Regions from separate parts of the Absiella sp. AM09-50 genome, predicted to be linked through region 1. Evidence: riboswitches for the same ligand, from Rfam matches in the RefSeq annotation. Region 1 holds a riboswitch; each other region holds the start of a gene.

Evidence for each region. Region 1 has a riboswitch for thiamine pyrophosphate ahead of thiW (energy coupling factor transporter S component ThiW). Riboswitches for the same ligand answer to the same signal wherever they lie in the genome.
Region 2: another riboswitch for thiamine pyrophosphate. It lies ahead of DW114_RS16805 (HAD family hydrolase); the one in region 1 lies ahead of thiW (energy coupling factor transporter S component ThiW).
Region 3: another riboswitch for thiamine pyrophosphate. It lies ahead of thiC (phosphomethylpyrimidine synthase ThiC); the one in region 1 lies ahead of thiW (energy coupling factor transporter S component ThiW).
Region 4: another riboswitch for thiamine pyrophosphate. It lies ahead of DW114_RS08655 (energy-coupled thiamine transporter ThiT); the one in region 1 lies ahead of thiW (energy coupling factor transporter S component ThiW).

The regions. Positions count from the first base shown of each region.
Region 1 covers NZ_QVFI01000001.1:192,211-198,014, forward strand. The annotation lists gene DW114_RS00940 (FAD-dependent oxidoreductase) at 1-217, shown strand, start outside; gene DW114_RS00945 (Fic/DOC family protein) at 358-1,215, shown strand; gene DW114_RS00950 (HAD family hydrolase) at 1,317-2,135, opposite strand; gene DW114_RS00955 (MATE family efflux transporter) at 2,317-3,693, shown strand; TPP riboswitch at 3,779-3,883, shown strand; gene thiW (energy coupling factor transporter S component ThiW) at 4,116-4,685, shown strand; gene thiM (hydroxyethylthiazole kinase) at 4,630-5,448, shown strand; gene thiE (thiamine phosphate synthase) at 5,445-5,804, shown strand, end outside.
Region 2 covers NZ_QVFI01000025.1:24,801-30,604, reverse strand. The annotation lists gene thiD (bifunctional hydroxymethylpyrimidine kinase/phosphomethylpyrimidine kinase) at 1-675, opposite strand, end outside; gene DW114_RS16805 (HAD family hydrolase) at 660-1,313, opposite strand; TPP riboswitch at 1,355-1,460, opposite strand; gene DW114_RS16800 (carboxypeptidase M32) at 1,530-3,023, shown strand; gene DW114_RS16795 (GNAT family N-acetyltransferase) at 3,034-3,630, shown strand; gene DW114_RS16790 (helix-turn-helix domain-containing protein) at 3,670-4,389, shown strand; gene DW114_RS16785 (ABC transporter permease) at 4,426-5,804, opposite strand, start outside.
Region 3 covers NZ_QVFI01000018.1:78,132-83,935, forward strand. The annotation lists gene DW114_RS14610 (GNAT family N-acetyltransferase) at 1-383, opposite strand, end outside; gene DW114_RS14615 (RNA-binding domain-containing protein) at 566-2,068, opposite strand; gene thiC (phosphomethylpyrimidine synthase ThiC) at 2,417-3,727, opposite strand; TPP riboswitch at 3,804-3,911, opposite strand; gene DW114_RS14625 (diguanylate cyclase domain-containing protein) at 3,965-5,804, opposite strand, start outside.
Region 4 covers NZ_QVFI01000008.1:3,533-9,336, forward strand. The annotation lists gene fusA (elongation factor G) at 1-1,147, shown strand, start outside; gene tuf (elongation factor Tu) at 1,215-2,399, shown strand; TPP riboswitch at 2,487-2,575, shown strand; gene DW114_RS08655 (energy-coupled thiamine transporter ThiT) at 2,615-3,130, shown strand; gene metK (methionine adenosyltransferase) at 3,270-4,445, shown strand; gene DW114_RS08665 (histidinol-phosphatase HisJ family protein) at 4,488-5,273, shown strand; gene rpsJ (30S ribosomal protein S10) at 5,594-5,804, shown strand, end outside.

The DNA of each region.
Region 1 (5,804 bases):
AATTCATTCAAATACGATTATTGTAGAAACAAAAGATGGAATAAAAACAATCTATGCAGATACTGTAATTATATCTGTTGGCATGAAATCTCGTCGTGATATCGCTAATGAATTTTATGGTATTGTACAAGATACCAATATCATAGGAGATGCAAATCGACCAGCTACGGTGGCAGAAGCTACTCATGATGGTTATTATGTAAGTGCTAGTTTATAATGTGTAAGAGTGGTGTGAAAGCCGCTCTTTTTTTACATGCTTTTTTATCAATTGTTTATATTAAAACGATTGAAATTCATGAGTGCGTATGTTAAAGTACGAGTTGAATGGTACCATAAAAGAATGATAGGAGAATGACAATGAATATAAATGATATTAATCTTGATGAAGAAAAACAGTATAATAAAATAGATGAAGAAAAGATAAAATATGACAAAAAAACCAGACAGCTATATTGGGATATCGCTATTGGTTTAAATGATGTTGATAATTTAAAACCGTCACAATATTTCAAAGAACTAATTAAAGAAAATGTAGAAGGAAATAAAAGTAATTATGAAATTGAATTAGCAATTAAAGCCTACTATAAGGAAAAGGAAGCTAAAAAACAAGTTTTAGAAAGTGAACTAGAATGTGATATGGTTTCACTTAGAATTAAGGAGTTATTAGAGGATGAAAGCTTTGTATTTTTACCAGTCACGTTAAAATTGATACATAAGTATCTATTTCAAGATGTATATGATTTTGCGGGTAAATTTAGAACATATAATATTACAAAGGAAGAAGTTATTTTAAACAATGATACTGTAAATTATGCAAATCATATGATGATTGAAAATGCATTAGATTATGATTTTAAGGAAGAAAAGAAATTTGATTATGCGAATAAAACACTAAAAGAACAATTAGAAAGAATTACAGAATTTACTTCATCTATTTGGCAAATACATGCATTTGATAAAGGAAATACAAGAACAACAGCATTATTTATAGAAAAATATCTTAGATCAAAGGGTTATCTAGTGACAAATGAAATATTTAAAGAACATTCTTTGTATTTTAGAAATGCATTAGTGAGAGCAAATTATTCAAATTATGCAAAAAAAGTTTATGCGACAAATGAATATTTAATTCGCTTCTTTGAGAATCTTTTAATGAACAAAAAGCACGTTTTACATAATCGTGACTTGATTGTAAAGGAATTATTTGAGGAATAATTGGTACTAAGCTGTAGTTTTAACACATGGTGAATATAAAAGAGGATTTTCATGAATTTCATACTAATAAAAAGGCTTGATTTCAAATCAAACCTTTTCTTTTACCATCCTTTTGGCTGAATAACATGCGTTTCCATATAATCTGCCCATCCATCTTCTGCACAGGTTTTCTCTGTGATCTCATCTGCAATTGCCTTAGTATCCTCACTGCCATTACGTAAACAGACGCCCCATCCACTCGCCATTAACATATCGTTATCATTAGAAGTATCTCCAAAAGCAATCACATCATCTAAAGATAAATCATGCAGATCACAAAACTTCTGTAACGTATAAGCCTTGGATACACGATCATCTGAAAATTCTATTAATGTAGACTGTGTCTTAAATGCACGATATTTACCATTTGGATGTTCCTTAAAATAAGCTTCCACCTTTTTGGTATCCTCTTCACTTGTACGAAACATGATTTTCGCATTATCTTCAGTATAAAAATCTGCCATAGAATCCACAACCACAGGCTCCATTTTAGAAGAAGATGTGGACAAACGTACCATTTCATCCAGTTTTCCACATAACAAATGATTCCCTTTATACATCATCGGATTGGTATCAAACTGGCTCATGAATGCAATGACTTCTTTGATCCATTCCTTTTTCATTAGATAATACTGATATTCTTTCTTTACAATACCATCCCATAAAATAGATCCATTTAAAGAAATCAATAAATCTAAATCCTCAAATCCCCATGCATGGATCATTCGCTTCACTTCAATCAATGATCGCCCAGAAGCAATGCCAAAATAAATGCCATGCTTTTGTAACGTTTGAATGACTGCTTTTGCACGTGGTGTCAAGGTCGTATGTTTTACAATTAAGGTATTATCAATATCACAAACAACAACTTTCTTGTCCATATAAGCTCCTTTCAAAGTGTATCTCTATTGATTATTATATCCTTTTTACGAGAAAAAAACAGTGTAAGATTAAGAAAAGAAATGAAATATATAAAACACGTAAAAGATAACCAAACTACGCATTCCAAGGGCGTTTATGACGTGGTATAATGGTAACAAGATTTTAGAGAAGAGGGAGATTATGGATCAAACAGGGATTTTAGAGGGAAATCTGACAAAGGCACTGTTTCGTATGGCGGTTCCTTTATTTTTACTTAATTTTTTAAACTCATTATATAACGTAATTGATACGTTCTGGGTAGGTCAGATTGGTGAACTACAGGTCGGGGCTGTATCACTTGTTGGACCAATTATGTGGTGTGCACAAAGTGTGGCATCTGGATTAAGTGCGGCAGCGATTGCAATCATATCTACCAAACTAGGCGCAAAACAAAAAGATGAAGCTAACCGTTTTGCGACAGCCCTGGTATACTTTGCGTTTATATTTGCGATTATATTAAGCGTTGGCACAATCTTATTTTCAAATACAATATTAGGATATCTGGATACACCAGCCGAAATATATCAGGATTCTCATGATTATCTGATTGGAATATCATTTGATTATCTGGGATTGATCTTATTAAATCTATATATGGCAATTCGTCAAAGTGCCGGGGATAGTAAAAGCGGTGTAAAATTAAATGCGATTGCGTCAATATTAAATGTATTCTTAGATCCATTATTTATCTTTATGTTCCATATGGGCATCATGGGGGCAGCAGTAGCGACAGTATTATCAAAGATTCTTGTACTACCACTTGCTTATCGATCTATTCGCTCAAAAGACAATGAAGTTTATGTGGCGTTTCGTAAATATCCTTTTCAGTTATCTGATGGGAAAACAATTCTACGTCTGTGTATACCAGCAGCGAGTGGTCAATTCTTAGAAAGTTTAGGCTTTGTGATTATGAATAAATATATCGTGTTCTATGGAGCAGTGGCGATATCTGCGTATGGTGTTGGTGGTAAACTTGTGAATTTGATGTATATACCGATTGTATCCTTCGGTTCCATACTTGCGACATTTATCGGTCAGAATTTAGGTGCTGGTAATATCGAAAGGGCAAGAAAATGTTATTGGGTAACCATGCGTATATCCGTGATCAGTGCCATTGCGTTAACGATTATCGGCATGCTGTTGATCAATCCATTTACCCGTATATTTGTTCCAGATGCCAGTGAAGAGTTACTGTCTATTGCATTTGAGTACAATTTTTTCGCATTATTGACAGGTGTTTTTATGGGCTGGTATATGAATTTAAACAGTGTATTCAATGGATCCGGGCATACCAATACTACCTTTATTCTTTCAATGTTGCGGCTATGGGGCTTTCGCATTCCTATGATTATCCTGTTTCATAAGTTCACGGAATTGGGTATTACCGGTATATGGCTTGCGATGTTGTTAAGTAATATTTTAGAATGTATTGTAGGGCAATGGATCTATCAACAAAATCGATGGGTTAAAACAACGCTTGTACAAAAGGAGCTGCAGGAAAGCAGTGTGACTGCATAAAAAGTCTGAATATATCTTATTTCTAATGTAAATCACTATGAAAAAAAGCTCTTGCAATCCTTATTTCAAAGTGGTACCATACTAATGTAATAAAAAGGGGAGCCAATGTGTGCTGAGAGGAAACATTACGTTTCGACCCTGTGAACCTGATACGGGTAATGCCGGCGTAGGGAGTATAACAGAGGTAATCTGAGATATGTCTTTACGTGGATATATCTCTTTTTTATTACTGCTAATGGAAGGGGAGCGCCTTACATTAAAAGATAATCAGCGAGGGAGCCTGCAGACAGGCTGAGAGGAAACTGGCAAGCGTTTCGACCGTACCATATCTGGAAACTGAACCCGATAAACGGCGCTGATTTTTATTTGTATCCTTTTATTTGGTTCAGCATTTCCAGCGAACAAATAGGAGGGTGTTTTTTATGAACAAACAAAATCAAATTTTTCGTAGCGTATTTTTTGCGATGATGGTAGCGGTAGGTGTGGTAATATCACCCATTCTTCGAGTAGAAGGAATGTGTCCGATGGCTCACTTGATCAATATCACAATGGCAGTATTGATGGGACCATGGTATTCTTTGGGGTGTGCTGTAGCTATCGGTATTATTCGTATGGCATGTATGGGAATTCCACCACTTGCATTAACAGGAGCTGTCTTTGGCGCAGCATTATCTGGCATACTATATCGAGCAAGCAATGGAAAAATCTGGGCCGCTGTGCTTGGAGAAATTATCGGTACAGGGATTATTGGTGCTATCGTATCCTATCCTGTTATGGCATATCTATGGGGTAAAAATGGATTAACATGGATGTTCTATGTGCCAAGTTTCCTGATGGGAACCATCATTGGAGGAAGTATTGCTTTCGCATTCCTGTTGAAACTGCAGCATAATGGCATGCTTGCGAAAATGCAGAGAAAGCTTGGAGGTAAGACTTATGAATATACAAGAGGAGTTGTGGCAGGACAAAGCGAAGCTGCACTTGACGCATAATCTGATTCATTGTATCACCAATCCCATATCTATGAATGATTGTGCTAATGCAGTTCTTGCGTTAGGTGGAAAACCAATTATGGCACAACACCCGGATGAAGTAGCACAAATCACCAAAACCGCGAAAGCACTAGCCTTAAATCTGGGAAACTTTGATGATATCCGAAGTAAAGCAATGATAGTATCCATAAAAACTGCTAACGAAAACTACATACCAGTTGTTTTAGATTTGGTAGGTGTTGGCTGTAGCGACTTGCGTTATAATTATGCAAAATCAATGATGGATGCTTACCATATCGATGTAATCAAAGGAAATCTTTCAGAGATTCGTGCAATTGCAGGAAAGCCTGCACATGCACTTGGCATTGATGTTGGAGATTCTGATATCGAACGTGTAGAAGACAGTGCCATCTGGATTCAGGACTTTGCGAAACAAACAGGCTGTTGTATCTTATGCAGTGGAGCTATAGATATCATCAGTGATGGGATACATACCTATAAAGTAGAAAACGGCTGTGAATTATTGACTTTATGTACGGGCACAGGCTGTATGTTAAATGTAATCACTGCGACTTTTTTATCCTGTATGGAGCCTATAAAAGCTTGTATGCTGGCATGTAGCTATTTTGGCGTTGTCGCAGAAAAGTGTCTGAAAGAAACCACGATGCCGGGAAGTTTTCATTATAAATTATTTGATTGGCTGTATGCATTAGAAAAAGAAGAGTATTTAAAATATGCAAAAATAAGTGAGGTAGTGCTATGAGCAAATTAGATTTAACATTATATCTGGTCACAGATTCTACAAATATGACAGAAGATGAGTTTTTATCAAAAGTAGAAGCTGCATGTAGAGGTGGTGTCACACTTATCCAATTACGTGAAAAGAATCGGACAACGAAGGAATATATAGATTTAGCAAATAAAGTAAAAGCGATTAGTGATCGTTATGATTTACCTTTACTGATTGATGATCGATTAGATGTTGCGATGGCAGTGGATGCCGCAGGAGTTCATGTAGGCGCAGATGATATGCCAGTGGCACTCGCAAGAAAACTATTGGGACCAGATAAGATCGTTGGTGCGACCGCAAAAACTGTAGAAGCTGCCATGATAGCGCAA
Region 2 (5,804 bases), on a different contig from region 1:
CATGTCATAACCCAATGCTAAATTACTGGCAATTGCACTGGATAAGGTACAGCCGGTTCCATGGGTATTAGGATTTTGTATCTTAACACAAGGCAGCCAGATTTCTTCTCCATCATGATACAATAAATCATCTGCACAATCCTCAAAATGTCCACCTTTAATCAAAATATAGCCATGATAATTTGTGGCAATCTTTTGTGCTGCTTTTACCATATCATCTTTGGACTCAATAGAAAATTCACATAATACTTCTGCTTCTGGAATATTTGGTGTAATAATCTGTGCCAGTGGAAGCAACTCTTTTTGCAGCATCGTTAACGCTTTTTGCGCTAATAGCCGATCGCCACTGGTGGATACCATCACTGGATCTACCACGATATTTTTAGGTTGATATTGTTTCAGCTTTTCCACAATGACTTCGATTAATTCTGGTTGTGATACCATCCCGATTTTTACTGCATCTGGGAAAATATCTTCAAATACACAATCAAACTGTTCCTTTAAAAAGGCAGGTGTTACATTCATAATATCACGTACACCACATGTATTTTGTGCAACCAATGCGGTGATCACACTCATTCCATATACCTTATGTGCCATAAAGGTCTTTAAATCTGCCTGTGCCCCTGCCCCACCACTTGGGTCTGTGCCTGCAATTGTTAAAACTTTCTGCATAATATCTCCTCCAGTTCCTGCATATCCTCTATGTATGCATCTGCCATACTTCTGATTTTTTCTTCATCTTTCTGCTGGCTTTTTTCTTTCACGGCTACCACATAGCATCCTGCTTTTTTTGCACCTGATACAGCGTGCAATGCATCTTCAATGACGATACACTCCGCTGGTTTTAATTGCATCTTTTCACAGGCGTAATAGAAACAAGCCGGATCATCTTTGGATAAATGGATATCTTCACAACTTAAGATATAGGAGAATTTATTTGATAGTCCATGTTTTTTCAAGGCTGTTTCACACACTTCTTTATGATTGGCACTTAATACGCATAAAGTCACTGGCATTGTAGAAAGCTTCTGTATGCATTCCTTTACACCAGGTTTTAACTCCATATGGATATATCGTTTTTTCAATAAAGCATAAACTTCATCATGTACTGTTTCTAATGATTCCTTTTGTACATAATGTTTTTGAAGATATGCGACTGCCTCTTCCATGCGTAAAGTAGAAAATACTTCATCTAAATTTTCATTTGTCTGTATTCCTTTACTGATTAAATAAGAAAATGCAAAATCATCCCATACATGCATACTATCTAACAGTGTGCCATCTAAATCAAAAATACATCCTTTTATCATAGACCCTCCAAAAAAAAGAATATCCCCAACATGAGAATATTCCAATAACTAATGATTATTCCCTACGTTGGCATTATCCAAATCAGGTATCGGTCGAAGTTTTCAACTTCCTCTCAGCCGGTCATACCAACTCCCGTGATTTCCATGGTAATCATAGCATAAAGGGACGAAAAATGAAAGCAGATATGTTACAATATTCGCATAGAGGTGAACATTATGGTAGAAACATTAAGAAAAGCTTTTCAAGAATATAAGGATATCCAAAAGGCCTACACACTCGCATTGAGTACAATGTATTATGATATCGCAACGATTGCGCCAAAGAAAGGAATTGCCAAACGTAATGAAGCTATGGCATATTTAAGTGGTGAAGCATTCAGTAAGGCAACCGATAAGGAAGCTCTTGCGATGATTGAAGAATTAGGAAAAATCACAAATGACACAGAAGAAAAAAGAGAAATCACGTTGTTTCTAAAAGGAATGGAATATGATCGGGTATTGCCAAAAGATGTATATGTCGCAATGCAGAAAAGCATCAATGACAGTGAAGCCGCATGGCATATCGCAAAAGATCAGGATGATTATGCATCTTTCGCACCTTATTTAAAAGATGTGATTCTAAAACAAAAAGAAGCATTGACGTATGTACAAAAAGAAAGTACAGACTATGATTATTTATTAGATCGCTACGAAGATGGTATGAGTGTGAAACAATATGATGCATTTTTTAATTCCATCAAAGAACAACTGGTACCTTTCATCAAAAAAATCAATGAACAGAAGGAACAAATCGATGATTCCGTATTACATCAAAGTTTTGATATTGATCAGCAGGCAAAATACAATGCGCAATTACTAGATTATTTAGGAATAGATCGAGAAAAGTGCGTTATGGGATTAACGGAACATCCATTTACTGATTTCTTTAGTGAAAATGAAGCACGTATTACCACACATTATTATGAACATGATGTTATGTCGGGCATCTTTTCCACAATGCATGAATATGGTCATGCTTTATATTCGTTACAGGTAAAACCAGAATATGATGGAACTGCTTTAAAAGATAATATTGGTTACGCCATGCATGAAAGTCAATCCCGCTTTATGGAAAATCATATCGGGCGTCATCCAGCTTTCTGGCAGGTACAATACCCTATCCTTCAAAGCTATTTCCCAAAACAACTTTCCCATGTATCCTTTGAAGATTTCATGCGTATGATCAATATCACACGACCTTCTTTTATACGAACAGAAGCAGATGAATTAACCTATCCATTACATATTTTAATTCGTTATGAATTAGAAAAAGAAATTTTCAATGGTTCTATTCCTCTTGATCAGTTAGAAACCATGTGGAATGATAAATATGAACAATATCTGGGGCTTCGTCCACGTAATCATCGTGAAGGAATTTTACAGGATATGCACTGGGGTGGTGGCAATTTTGGATATTTTCCAACATACGCCTTAGGAAGTGCTTATGCAGCACAGTTTTATAGTTCAATGGAAAAACAGCTGCCAGTGGCAGATTATTTAAGAAACAATCAATTTGATAAAATCGCGGCATGGTTAAAAGACAATATCCACTATGTTGGTGCCTATCAAAACGCTAATGAAGTATTAAAACAAGCAACAGGTGACACCTTTCATGCCCAATACTACATCGATTATTTAATGAATAAATATCGCACATTATATCAACTTTAGGAGAATTTTTATGATAGAAACAAAACGATTAATTTTACGCCCATTTCATGAACAAGACACAGAAGCTTTATTAGAAATTATGAAAGATAAAGAAGTAAATACCTTTTTACCTTGGTTTCCTTTTAAAAGTCTTGAAGAAACAAAGAAATATTTAAAGAGCTTTTATTTAGATTATCAGGGGGAAGGCTTTCGCTATGCGATCTGTTTAAAAGATGACAACAAGCCCATTGGATATATTCATGTTGGTGATGGTGACAGCTTTGATTTTGGTTATGCATTACGCAAAGAATTCTGGCGTCAAGGCATCGTTTCAGAAGCCGCAAACGCTTTTATAGAAATGTTGAAAACAACAGATATTCCTTATATCACAGCGACACATGATGTCTTGAATCCAAGAAGTGGTCATGTGATGAAAGCGATTGGCATGAAGTATTGTTATACGTATGCAGAACACTGGATGCCAAAAGATATAGATGTAAACTTTCGTATGTATCAAATGAACTTTGATGGAAGTGATTTCGTTTATCAAAAATATTGGAATATGTATCCTCATAGAATCGAAAATCTGGAAGATGATAGTGATTCTACCACAGGTCGAGTGCAATAAAAAGAAAACCTCTGTATACTGATATCAGGAGGTGCACAAATGGAGCATAAAGACATTGGAAATTTTATCGCAGAACGAAGAAAAGCAAAGGGACTTACACAAAAACAGCTTGCGGAAAAACTTTATGTATCAGATAAAGCCATCAGTAAATGGGAACGTAATATTTGTTTATTTGATATATCGTTGATCCAGCCACTTGCGGATATATTAGATGTAAGCATAAATGAACTATTGGAAGGAAAGCTTCTTGATTCTAAACAGGATGATGAAGTTATTCAGAAAATCAAACAGATTTCCCAAAATAAGCGAAAGCATTGGCGTATGATTTATATACTCACAACTGCCTTTTGCCTACTTGCTACAGCGTATTTAATACATATATATACCATGGATACTTTACAACAGATAGATTATTTTACCTACATTGTGATTGCGATTGTCATAGGAGGCTACTTCGTATTTTTCACACCAAAACAGCTTCCGGATTATTATGACAAAAATCAAATTCATTTTATATCCACTGGTATCATGCGTATGAATATGCCAGGTATTCATTTCAACAATAATAACTGGTTTCGCATCAGTATGACGATTGTTATCTGGTCCATCCTCATGATGATCATTTGCCCTTTCTTTTTTGGAATATCTTTAAACACTTCATTTTCAGATATCCTGATTACACAAAAAACACTGATCTGTATCATCGTATTATCAACATTTTTTATTCCCATCATCGTATGTGCAAAACGATATGAATAACAGGACATGCCATATGCCCTGTTTTTTGTTTGTATCCTACTGATCTATTTCACAGCGTTTCTCAAATGATTTCACTGAAATGATATATAGAATGAAAAATAATACTGCTAAAACTGAAATACTGATTATTGTGATCAATCGTAAAGGATCACTTTTCATCAGATTCTGTAAAGCACTCATAATAAAATAACTGGAGAATGCCGTTATCACAATCGGCAGAATATATGTGAATGCTACTTCCTTTTGAATCGCATGATGCATACTGCGTTTAGAGATACCTACATTCTTCAATATAATATATCGCTGGCGATCATCACTAGCATCATTATAAGTTTTCATAAACAATACCCCGCCGCAAGAGAACGCAAATACCGCAAACATGAAGATACATAAGGAATAAATAACACGGATAAAGACAATTTCTCCACTATCTAAATCTGCGATCATCACTTGTGTATGCTCACTATTGAACGCCTTAAGCTCTTCAATACCTGCCTTATAATTTTTTTGATCCGCAATGTTTACCACATATAAATCCATCATCATTTTACCTTTTGAAAGTGACGCAAAAGTTTTATCATTTACAATCAATGCATTCATATTATATTGCATCATACCAAAGTAAGCTGTATCCTCAGCCGCAATAATTTTTAATTCTTTTTGATCTATAGGAACACTTCCCAATGTATCATCTGATAAAGATATTAGGTATTTTTTATGAAGCTCTATTGCTTCTAAGTCCTGTGGTTTTGCTTTTAATGGTGTTAACCCGACTTCTTTACAGAAATTGATATAATCTGAATAGGATACCACAAAAGCAAGCTGATCATTTGTATATTTCTCAACACGATATTGATGGAAAAAGAATGGAATCGATGCTTTCTGTTTCATCGTATTATTTTTTTCAATCGTTTGATTGATTTTATCAATTGGTATTTGATCCCCCATAAATGAATATACATATTGAGATTGAGAATGATTCATTGCATCATAGCGTTGTTTCATCGCAAGACCAGCGCCCAATGCACTCACACAGCATAACATCATAATGGTGACAATGGCATAGGTACGATAGTTCTTTTTCACACGAAAAATCAAATGATTGATCCACAAATTTCGTTCTTTTTTATATAGAAACGTTTTCTTATCAGAAAGCTTTGTAAGGACAAAGGGCATTAGGGAATCATATAAGCCATAGATACCAACGATTACAAAAACAGTCGCTAAAAGCATGTAAATGAAACTTGATATATCTCCAATCTGTAATGCAAAATAGTATCCAGCACACAATATCAGTAAAGATATCAATGCCTTAAAAAAAGTCATAAAGCCATTGGCTTTCTTAAATTCACTTTGTCTGTTTGCGGAAAGCATATCTTTTACACTGGTGCGTACGATATTAAAATATCCTTTTC
Region 3 (5,804 bases), on a different contig from region 1:
AAGCCTTCACTTGGTCTTTTCACAAATCCATATTTTTCATAAAATTCCACACAGCATGGCGTAGACATCAGACCAATGTATGCCCCCTGACATGCCTTCTTTGCGATGTACTGAAACATGCTTTTCATCAAAAGCTTTCCAATCTTCATCTTCTGATAGTCTGGATCAACAACCACATCTTTAATGAAGAAAACGATACGATCATCCCCAACAATTCTTGAAATTGCGATTGGTTTGTCATCATCATAAATGACAACTGTATAGATAGAGTTATGAAGTGCTACAACAACATCATCATACGCATATTCTTTAAAGTCTACTTTTTTTCTTAAGCTGATATAGATATCTGGTGTTAAAGCGTTATCTCTTATTTCTAAATTCATGTTCTCACCTCAGTTTGATAAAACGTTTTATCTATCTTGCACAATTATCCTAACACGTGATGAAAGCGTTGTCAATACTTTTTGACAAAACGTTTTATCATTTCTTTGTAAGCTTTTACAAAAACTGTTGGCACTCCAACAGTTTTACAATTTTTCAATCAAAAAAAAGCAATGAGGATGATTCATTGCTTTTTTCGTTCTAAAAATATTGTTCTTGAAATAGTAGTTTTTGATATCTTTTTTTTCGTAATTAAATCATTAATACATTCTTTAAATGTTTTTGATGGATTTCCTGTATATCCTAAACTCTTATAAAGTTCTTTTAAAGACATAATATCCGTACCTAATTCTTTTAATATTGCTTTTTCTAATTCTTCTCTGGTTCTTTTCGTTTTTGCAATTTGCACACCATTATCTAAAGCATCCGATTTTCTTTCTTTAAAAGTTTCATGTATTGGTAAAATCACGGAAAAAAATGATCGTTCTTTATCGGTTAGGAAAATCGGCAATGGCGATTTATTCGCTTTTATCGCCTTTAATGCTGTAGGAATACCAGTATTTCTTCCCTCAATCAAATGCAATTCCTTTAAAAAATCTCCTATTCGCCTATTTCGATATCTACGTGTTCGCATATGAAATGTTTTTATGTCTTTATCACTAATTGACCTATCGGGACCAGGAGCATTTGTTATTTCAATCGATTCTTTTTCAATCCTCACAGTAACCGGTTCATTTATTTGATATGATTTATGATATACTGCATTTGAAAGAAATTCTTCAATCGCTGAGTAGCTATAATTGGTATATCGTTCTGCTTCAGCTTTATCTTCAACCTTAAACACCTTTTCAGCAATAACATTATTTTTTATGTATGCCAAAGCACTTTTTAATTGTTGATGTATTGGTCCTTTAAAAATCCTTTCCTCCATACCTTGTCCTGTTGGATCAGGTATGTTTACTACCTCGATTTGTGTATAGGGAAAAAATCTCTCTGGTGCATCATTAAAAAATAACAAGCCAACATTTAAGGGTCTATAATACTCTTTAGGCCCGTTTGCAATTCTCAAATCATTTGCTAACTTCTCTAATTCCATAGTATCAACCGTTTCTATTAAAGAACTTTCTACTTCTCTTAAATAGTCTTTAATAATTTCACGTTTTAAATCGCTTATCTCAGCATTCATATTCATACGATCATCAAAGGGAACGTTATGGGATAATGATATTAATTCTTTTACATCAGCATTAGAAGCAACAATTGTACTAGATAATTTTCTAATATAATATAATTTTTCACTGTTTTTTGATGTAGGAACTTTGGGACATTGGTATGGTCTTTCATAACCACCAGGTACCCAAATAAGTAAAAGCAAAGCATTTTCATAATAGACTGGTTGCGTGACAGGAATATAAACAGGTCTTATATATTTACAAAATTGTAAAATACTTTTTTGAATTGAATCAATAGAATCTGGATTCAATCCTTTAATTGGTCTTTTAATTACACCATTTTTTTCTTCAATTCCTATAATAATATAGCCTCCACCCCAATTATCTATATCATTAGCAAATGCACTTATAGTTTTTAAGGTTGTGTCTGGATTCCAGCCTTCCTTAAATTCAATCCTGGCCCATTCAACAATATTTCTCTCCATTAAAGAATCAATTGTAATTGGTATTGACATAATTTCCTCCCATCCGTTTTTAATTTCTTTAAACGATTTATCGACGACTTATCGACGACTTATCGACGACTTATCGACGACTTATCGACGACTTATCGACGACTTATCAACGACTATTTTTTATCAAAATACGCTATTTTAAAGGCTTTTTGACCGATAACCATATTTTTTAATCGACGACTTATCGACGACTTATCGACGACTTATCGACGACTTATCGACGACTTTCATTATATTCAATAGTATAACACGTTTAATCATAAAAAAAATGATTAATTCAAATATTTTAATTCACTTCTCTATAACATCCTATAGAAAAACATCGCCGAAATCGACGATGTTTTCTCATTATTCTTCTTCCATGATATCCACGTTTTCCCCATTTAGTATCTTATTCATATTACGAATTGCACACATTTTTCCACACATTGTACATGTATCTTCTCTTTCTGGTGTGCTGTCTTTACGATATCGTCTTGCTTTTTCAGGATCAATCGCTGTTTCAAACATGGTTTCCCAATCCAGATTTCTTCTTGCCATTGCCATCTTGTGATCCCAGTCAATCGCACCTTTAACACCTTTGGCAACATCTGCCGCATGTGCTGCGATTTTACTTGCGATAATACCTTCTTTTACATCATTCACATCTGGTAGACGCAGGTGTTCAGCCGGTGTTACATAACATAGGAAACTTGCACCATAAGTAGCCGCAATGGCACCACCAATCGCTGCCGTGATATGATCATAACCTGGTGCAACATCTGTAACAATAGGTCCTAATACGTAGAATGGTGCGCCTTTACAAATGGTATTCTGAATTTCCATATTTGCCTGAATCTGATTTAAAGGCATATGACCTGGTCCTTCAATCATGACCTGAACATCTTTTTCCCATGCCCGTTTTGTTAGTTCCCCTAATGTCACAAGTTCTTCGATCTGAGAAATATCAGAACCATCTTCAATACAGCCAGGGCGACATGCATCGCCTAAACTTAAAGTAACATCATATTTCTGGCAGATATCCAGCACTTCATCAAATCGTTCATAGAATGGATTTTCATTTCCTGTAATTTCCATCCATGCGAAAATGATAGAGCCGCCTCTGGATACAATGTTTGTGATACGTTTATTGTCTTTAAAGCGTTGTGCTGTACGTTTGTTTATTCCACAATGGATAGTCATAAAATCTACACCATCTTCTGCATGCATACGAAATACATCCATCCATTCCTGTGTTGTGATATCTTTTAATGCCTTATTGTAGTAAACGACTGCATCATAAATTGGCACAGTTCCTAATATTGCTGGACATTCTTTTGTCAGCTTTCTTCTAAATGTTTGTGTATCCCCAAAAGAGCTTAAATCCATGATAGCTTCTGCGCCCATGTTTACGGCACTTTTGACTTTTTCCATTTCCATATCCAAATCTAAACAGTCTTTACTTGTGCCCAGATTAACATTAATTTTTGTTTTTAGCATTCTGCCAATCCCATAAGGTTTTAAACAGGTATGGTTTTTATTTGCCGGAATGACAATTTGTCCTTTCGCAACATAATCGCGTACCTCTTCTACATCCATCTGTTCATAGGCTGCGACAGCTTTCATTTCTTTTGTGATCACGTTGTTTCTAGCAGCGTTCATTTGTGTTGTGTATTCCATTTTCTTCCTCCTAAAAAAAGCTGAACGCCTGCTACGGTGTCAGCTTTTGCTTAGTAAATTTATATCGTGGATTACACTTTCGTCACAATAAAATCCCTTCGCCGGCATTACCCGTATCAGGTTCAGTGGGTCAGGATCTTTATTGATCCAATCTCAGCCATCATTGGCACCCCATTTTTTGTACGTATTTATTAGACCATACATAAACCAATAAGTCAATGTAAATTTTACAATATACTATTCTGCGTAAATATAATATTGATTCTTTCCATTTAATTTTGCACGATATAAAGCTTTATCTGCTTTCTCATATAAGACTTGCAGATTCATTCCATGCATTGGTGCTGTGGCAACGCCAATGGATATATAAACATTTTCATTTCCCTGAAGGGTACAGCATTTCGCAAGACTGTTTTGAATAGCATTGATTTTTTGTTTGATGGCATCTAATTGTTGATATTTCATCAGAACTAAGAATTCATCTCCACCATAACGGCAGAAGATATCTCCATTACCCATATGCGTCATAATCACGGAGGCGATTTCACGTAATACACGATCTCCCTGTAAATGTCCATATTGGTCGTTGATTTGTTTGAAATCATCAAGATCAATCATCATCAATGCATATTTCTGCTTACTGCTGCATAACGCAAGTGCATTACGCATCATTAATTCACCCATACGACGATTATAAATACCTGTCAAAGAATCAAACTGTGCATATTTCTTTTCTTCTTTTGCCAGTGTTTCCTTTTCTACCTGTTTACTGATATTTTGAAGATATCCTATTACTTTGATCAATTCACCATTTTCATCAAAGATAGGCTCACAGGTTAATTTTACCCAGCGATGAAGATTGCTAAATAACATGACTTCAATAATTTCTTCGTTGAATTTATGTTTTAAGATTTTATTTTTCAACAATTCCAGGCTTTTACATCCAGAATATCGATTATAATCACGTTTTAAGAAATCACTCAGTATATAGTTATTATAGTTCTTTACTGCGTTATTGGGATTCATTGTACAGATTTGTTTTAATCCATCTTCATTGATTGTCAGAATATCTCGTTTTGCTTCATATTCCCAAACACTTAGATTTGCCTGATGGATAATGCTTTCATACATCTGCTGGGTAATATTTAATTCTTGTTCCTTATTGATAAGTGCTGTCGCATCCATCATAATTCCATAATACAAAAGATCTCCTTCATATAATCCTCTGTTCATCGCAATCATATGAATATAGCGGGTTTCTTTGTTTTTCGTGATACTGCGAAACATCAGATCAATATCCTGTTTGGTTTTTCTTGCGTTGAAAATGGCTTCATGAACCATCTTTTTATCTCTTGGATCTGTAAAGCAGGTACCTTTGGTTTCTATGATCTGCTGTTTATACTCTTCATGGGAATAACCCATTGTTTTTGAAAGGTTAAAACTATAGAAATATATTTCGTTATTCTCTATACAGAAAACATCTCCCGGTGTATTTGCGACAATGGTTTCCAGTTTCTGTTTCATATTGATAATGTCTGTGATATCTTCAATGATACCTGCAAAGAAACATTCGTTATCTTCTATGATGATCCGTGTTTGATCACGCACCCAGATAATTCCATTGGCTGTATATAATCGGTATTCTCCCGTAAATAATCCTTGATTGCCACGAGAGTAACGTACTGTTTCACGCATGAGCTCTCGATCGGCAGGATATATCAGGTTGATGTATTTATTATCAAAGTTTAGCTCCAGTTCTTCTTTGGTGTATCCAATCATATCAAGGAATCGATCAGATACATGTTTAATTGGAAAATCTGGTTTATCGTAACATTGATGATAGCCTCCTGGTACCAGAGAATTTAAAAGGTTGATATCCTCCTGGGCTTTTCTTAATTCCATCTGTGTATTCATTTTTTCACTGATATCGATACAATAAGAAATTACCGCAAGCTGATCATTTTCAGCCTTAATCACCCTTCCTCTGTTAATGACCCATAATAAGGAATTGTTTTTACGTACCATACGATAGTTTACTGTATATTCGTAGCCCTCATAAAAGTTATCCCCAATATCT
Region 4 (5,804 bases), on a different contig from region 1:
ATTCAAAATTGCTACTGACCCATTCGTTGGTAAGTTATCATACTTCCGTGTATACTCAGGTACTGCAAAATCAGGAAGTTATATCTTAAACTCAACAAAAGGTAAGAGAGAACGTTTTGGACGTATCGTACAGATGCATGCAAACTCTCGTAAAGAAATCGAAGAAGTTTATGCAGGTGATATTGCTGCAGCAGTAGGTTTAAAGGTAACTACTACCGGAGATTCTCTGTGTGCTGAAGATCATCCTGTTGTACTGGAAAGCATGGAATTCCCAGAACCAGTTATTGAATTATCTCTGGAACCAAAAACAAAAGCTGACCAGGATAAAATGGGACTTGCTCTTGCAAAACTTGCAGAAGAAGACCCTACATTCAAAACTTACACTGATCAGGAAACAGGTCAGACAATTATCGCTGGTGTTGGTGAACTTCACCTGGATATTATCGTTGACCGTCTGCGTCGTGAATTTAAGGTAGAAGCTAACGTTGGTCAGCCAATGGTTGCTTACCGTGAAACAATTCGTGAAGCTGCTGATTGTGAAGGAAAATACATCAAACAGTCTGGTGGACGTGGTCAGTATGGTCACGTATGGATCAAATTTGAGCCTCAAGAAGAAGGTAAAGGATTTGAATTCGTTGACGCAACTGTTGGTGGTAGTGTTCCTCGTGAATATATCAAACCAACTGCTGAAGGTCTGGAAGATGCATTGCAGAATGGTATCATCGCTGGTTACCCAGTAATCGATATCAAAGCTACATTGTTTGATGGATCTTACCATGATGTCGATTCTAGTGAAATGGCTTATAAGATTGCTGCATCTATGGCTTTAAAAGCTGCTGCTAAGAAATGTAAACCAGTTATCCTAGAACCAGTTATGGAAGTTGAAGTAACTGCACCTAATGAATATTTAGGTAGCGTTATGGGTGACGTAAGTTCTCGTCGTGGTGCAATCATTGACCAGGAAGAAAGAGGAAATGCGATCATTGTTAAGGCACACATCCCATTATCTGAAATGTTTGGTTATGTAACTGACCTTCGTTCATTCACTCAGGGACGTGGAAATTACTCTATGAAATTCGATCATTATAGCGAAGTTCCTAAGAGTATTGCAGAAAAAATCGTTAAAAACAACAGTTCTGAAAATTAATTGTTGCTTTTATAAAAACTTTGAATTAGAATATACATGAAAACTATAAATTAGGAGGAAAATTAAAATGGCTAAAGAAAAATTTGACCGTTCCAAAACACATGTTAACATTGGAACTATCGGACACGTTGACCACGGTAAAACAACTTTAACTGCTGCAATCACAAACGTACTTGCAAAAGACGGTATGGCTGAAGCAAAAGCTTACGATGCAATCGATGGTGCTCCAGAAGAAAAAGAACGTGGTATCACAATTAACACTGCTCACGTTGAGTATCAGACAGACAAACGTCACTATGCACACGTTGACTGCCCAGGTCACGCTGACTACGTTAAGAACATGATCACTGGTGCTGCTCAGATGGATGGTGCTATCCTTGTAGTTGCTGCATCTGATGGTCCTATGCCTCAGACTCGTGAGCACATCTTACTTGCTCGTCAGGTAGGTGTTCCTTACATCGTTGTATTCTTGAACAAATGCGACATGGTTGATGATGAAGAATTAATCGACCTTGTTGAAATGGAAGTTCGTGAATTATTAAGCGAATACGGATTCGACGGAGATAACGCTCCAGTTATCCGTGGTTCTGCATTGAAGGCTCTTGAAGGAGATCCTAAATATGTTGGTGCTATCCACGAATTAATGGATGCTGTTGACGAATATATCCCAGATCCAGTTCGTGACACTGATAAACCATTCTTGATGTCTGTAGAAGACGTTATGACTATCACAGGACGTGGTACAGTTGCTACTGGCCGTGTTGAACGTGGTGTTGTTAAGATGGGTGAAGAAGTTGAAATCGTTGGTATCCACGACACTCGTAAAACAGTTATCACTGGATTGGAAATGTTCCGTAAACAGTTGGAATATGCTGAATCAGGTGACAACATTGGTGCATTGTTACGTGGTATCAACCGTGATGAAATCCAGCGTGGACAGGTTCTTGCTAAACCAGGAACAGTACACCCTCACACAAAATTCAAAGCTCAGGTTTATGTATTGAGCAAAGATGAAGGTGGACGTCACACTCCATTCGTATCTAACTACCGTCCTCAGTTCTACTTCCGTACAACTGACGTAACTGGTGTTATCACATTACCAGAAGGAACTGATATGTGTATGCCTGGAGATAACGTAGAAATGACTGTTGAATTGATTGCTCCAATCGCTATCGAAAACAACACTAAATTCTCTATCCGTGAAGGTGGACGTACAGTAGGTTCAGGTAACGTTACTGAAATCATCGAGTAATTTAAACTTATGATGAAAAGCATTGGTCTATGACTGATGCTTTTTTTACATCTATTGCAATTTCAGATAAAGTGTGTATAATAAATAACGTCATGACAGGGGTGCCTTCGGGCTGAGAAACACCCTTATGACCTGATCTAGTTAATACTAGCGTAGGGAGTCAGATCTATGAATTCTTAGATTTGTTGACTTACGCCTCACGGAGGTGTTTTTTTATGAAAAAATTGACAACATTAGAGTTGGTTTATATGGCATTTTATGCTGCATTATTCATGGTGCTTGATTATTTTACAAATATGATTCCTTTCTTGAAGATGCCAAATGGTGGTTCTATTGGCGTATCGACAATTGCGTTGATCGTTTGCAGTTATCATTTAGGATGGATCAAAGGAACCATCGTTGGACTTGTTTCTGTATTGATTCAGTTTGTGACAGGTCCAATGTATATTCCACAGTTATTGGGATTCCTAATGGATTACTTAATCGCATTTAGTGTATATGGTTTGGCTAGCTTATTTCCAAACTATAAGTATTTCTATTCTGGAATTCTAATTACCAATTTCCTGCGTTTTGCAAGTCATACCATTGGTGGTGTGATTGTATGGGAAACAACATGGTGGGGTTCCATTATATACAATGCGCCATATATGATTGCAACAACGATAGTCGGAATGATTGTTGTGCCAATTTTAGTTGAGCGTCTGCATTTAAACAAAGAAAAAACAGCGTAATTATAAAGATTTGCCCATATGAACAAGAAAATGGGTAAATCTTTTTTTCATGAATTCATGAAATCATTTATATTAAATCTTGTTTTATGAACTAGAATGAACGATAATATAGTGGAACATGAGAAAGGAAATAATAAATATGCTAAATAGACAATTTTTTACTTCTGAGTCTGTAACAGAAGGACATCCTGATAAAATATGTGATCAGATTTCAGATGCAGTATTAGATGCAATTTTAGAAAAAGATCCAATGGCACGAGTTGCTTGTGAAACATGCTGTACAACGGGTATGGTGATGATCATGGGAGAAATATCTACAAATTGTTACGTTGACATTCCAAGTATCGCAAGAAATACGATTTTGGAAATTGGATATGATAGAGCGAAATATGGCTTTGATGGAACGACTTGTTCTGTTTTAACTTCAATTGATGAACAGTCTTCTGATATTGCCATGGGTGTTGATCACTCTCTAGAAACAAAAGAAGGCGGAGAAGAAAACAATGGCGCAGGGGATCAGGGAATGATGTTTGGATATGCCTGCGATGAAACACCTGAATATATGCCAATGTCTATTTCCCTTGCCCACAGACTTGCTAAACAGTTGACAAAAATTCGTAAGGATGGAATTGTAGACTATCTTCGTCCTGATGGGAAAACACAGGTTACGGTGGAATATATTGATGATAAACCTATACGTGTAGATACAATCGTTATTTCAACACAACATTCCGATACAGTTTCTTTAGATACAATTCGTAAAGATTTAAAGGAGTATGTGATAGATGTCATCATAGATCCTAAAATGATAGATGAAGATACAAAGATTTATATCAATCCAACAGGACGCTTTGTAATAGGTGGACCTCAAGGGGATAGTGGTTTAACAGGAAGAAAAATAATTGTAGATACATATGGTGGTATGGCACGTCATGGTGGTGGAGCATTTTCTGGAAAGGATCCTACAAAAGTAGACCGTAGTGCTGCTTATGCCGCTCGTTATGTCGCAAAAAATATTGTTGCTGCAGGCTTGGCTAAACGATGCGAAATTCAACTTGCATATGCAATTGGTATTGCACATCCTGTAAGTATTCTTGTAGATACCTTTGGCACAGGAAAATTAAAAGATGAAGAAATTGCAGAAATTGTTAGAAAAGAATTTGATTTACGTCCTACCGCAATTATAAAAACTTTAGATTTAAGAAAACCTCAGTATAAACAACTTGCCGCATATGGGCATTTTGGAAGAGATGATTTAAATGTAAAATGGGAAGATACAACACCAGCACAGGAATTGAAGAAATATTTGAAATAAGAAACAGGGCGCCTGTTTCTTTTTGTAAGGGAGGAAAGTTATATGCTTGCTGACTATCATATACACTCAAGTTTTAGTGATGACTCTACATATCCTATGGAAGATATAATACAAAAAGCAATTACCATAGGTTTAGATGAAATATGTTTTACTGAGCATGTGGATCATGGAGTTAAAAGCTATGATTCTGATTTTTATAAGGATTATCATGATGAGTTTTTAAGATGTAAAGGAAAGTATCAAAATCAAATAAAAATAAAATTTGGAATTGAATATGGAATACAAACACATACAATTGAACAATATCAACAGGACTTTTATCGCAATGATTTTGATTTTGTTATATTATCCTGCCATCAGATTAATGATATGGAATTTTGGACACAGGATTTTCAGAAAGGGAAAACACAAAAAGAATATAATCTGGCCTATTATGAAGAAATTTATCAAGTAATGCATAAATATAAGAATTATAGTGTGTTAGGGCATCTGGATGCAATCAAACGCGATGATCTTGAGGGAGTTTACCCTTATAAAGAAACAAAAGATATATTGGAGAAGATATTAAAGCTTGCTATTAAGGATGGAAAGGGTATTGAAATAAACACTAGCAATGAACGTTATGGTTTATCAGATTTTACTCCATGTAAAGATATCCTGTTACTTTATAAACAATTAGGGGGAGAAATCATTACGTTTGGAAGTGATACACATAAAGAGGAGCATGTAGGATATCATATTAAAGAGATGAGAAAAGAATTAAAAAGATTAGGGTTTACTAAGTTTTGCACATATGAGCGTATGGAGCCACATTTTCACGAACTATAGATGACTAAAATAGAAGAAATCATCATATTTTTTCTATTTTTTTATGCAATTTTATCGCAAAAATAAATGTAAGCGTATACAGAAAACCATGAAATATATAAAAATAGAGAAACAATAAAAAAGCTGATAAAATAAAGGAAATTCACAAAAAAAAGCCTATTTTAGGGGTTGTAATCAAGGTGTGCATGTGTTAAAATATTATCACGACCGCGAGGACATGCGAGGTTGCTGACCCACTGAAAGGCGTTGTCATGAACAGCCGGTCAGGGAATTCGCATCGAGCGAGTCTATAATCTATATAGACGAAAGGAGATTATTTCATGGCAAAGAAAAATAGCGTAAGAATTCGCTTAAAAGCCTACGAACACAGAATCTTAGATGCATCAGCAGAAAAGATCGTTCAGGCAGCACAAGCTCACGGTGCTAAAAAAATTGTTGGACCTGTACCTCTTCCAACTGAAAAGCAGGTAGTAACTATCCTGCGTGCGGTACACAAGTACAAAGATTCTCGTGAACAATTCGAGATCAGAA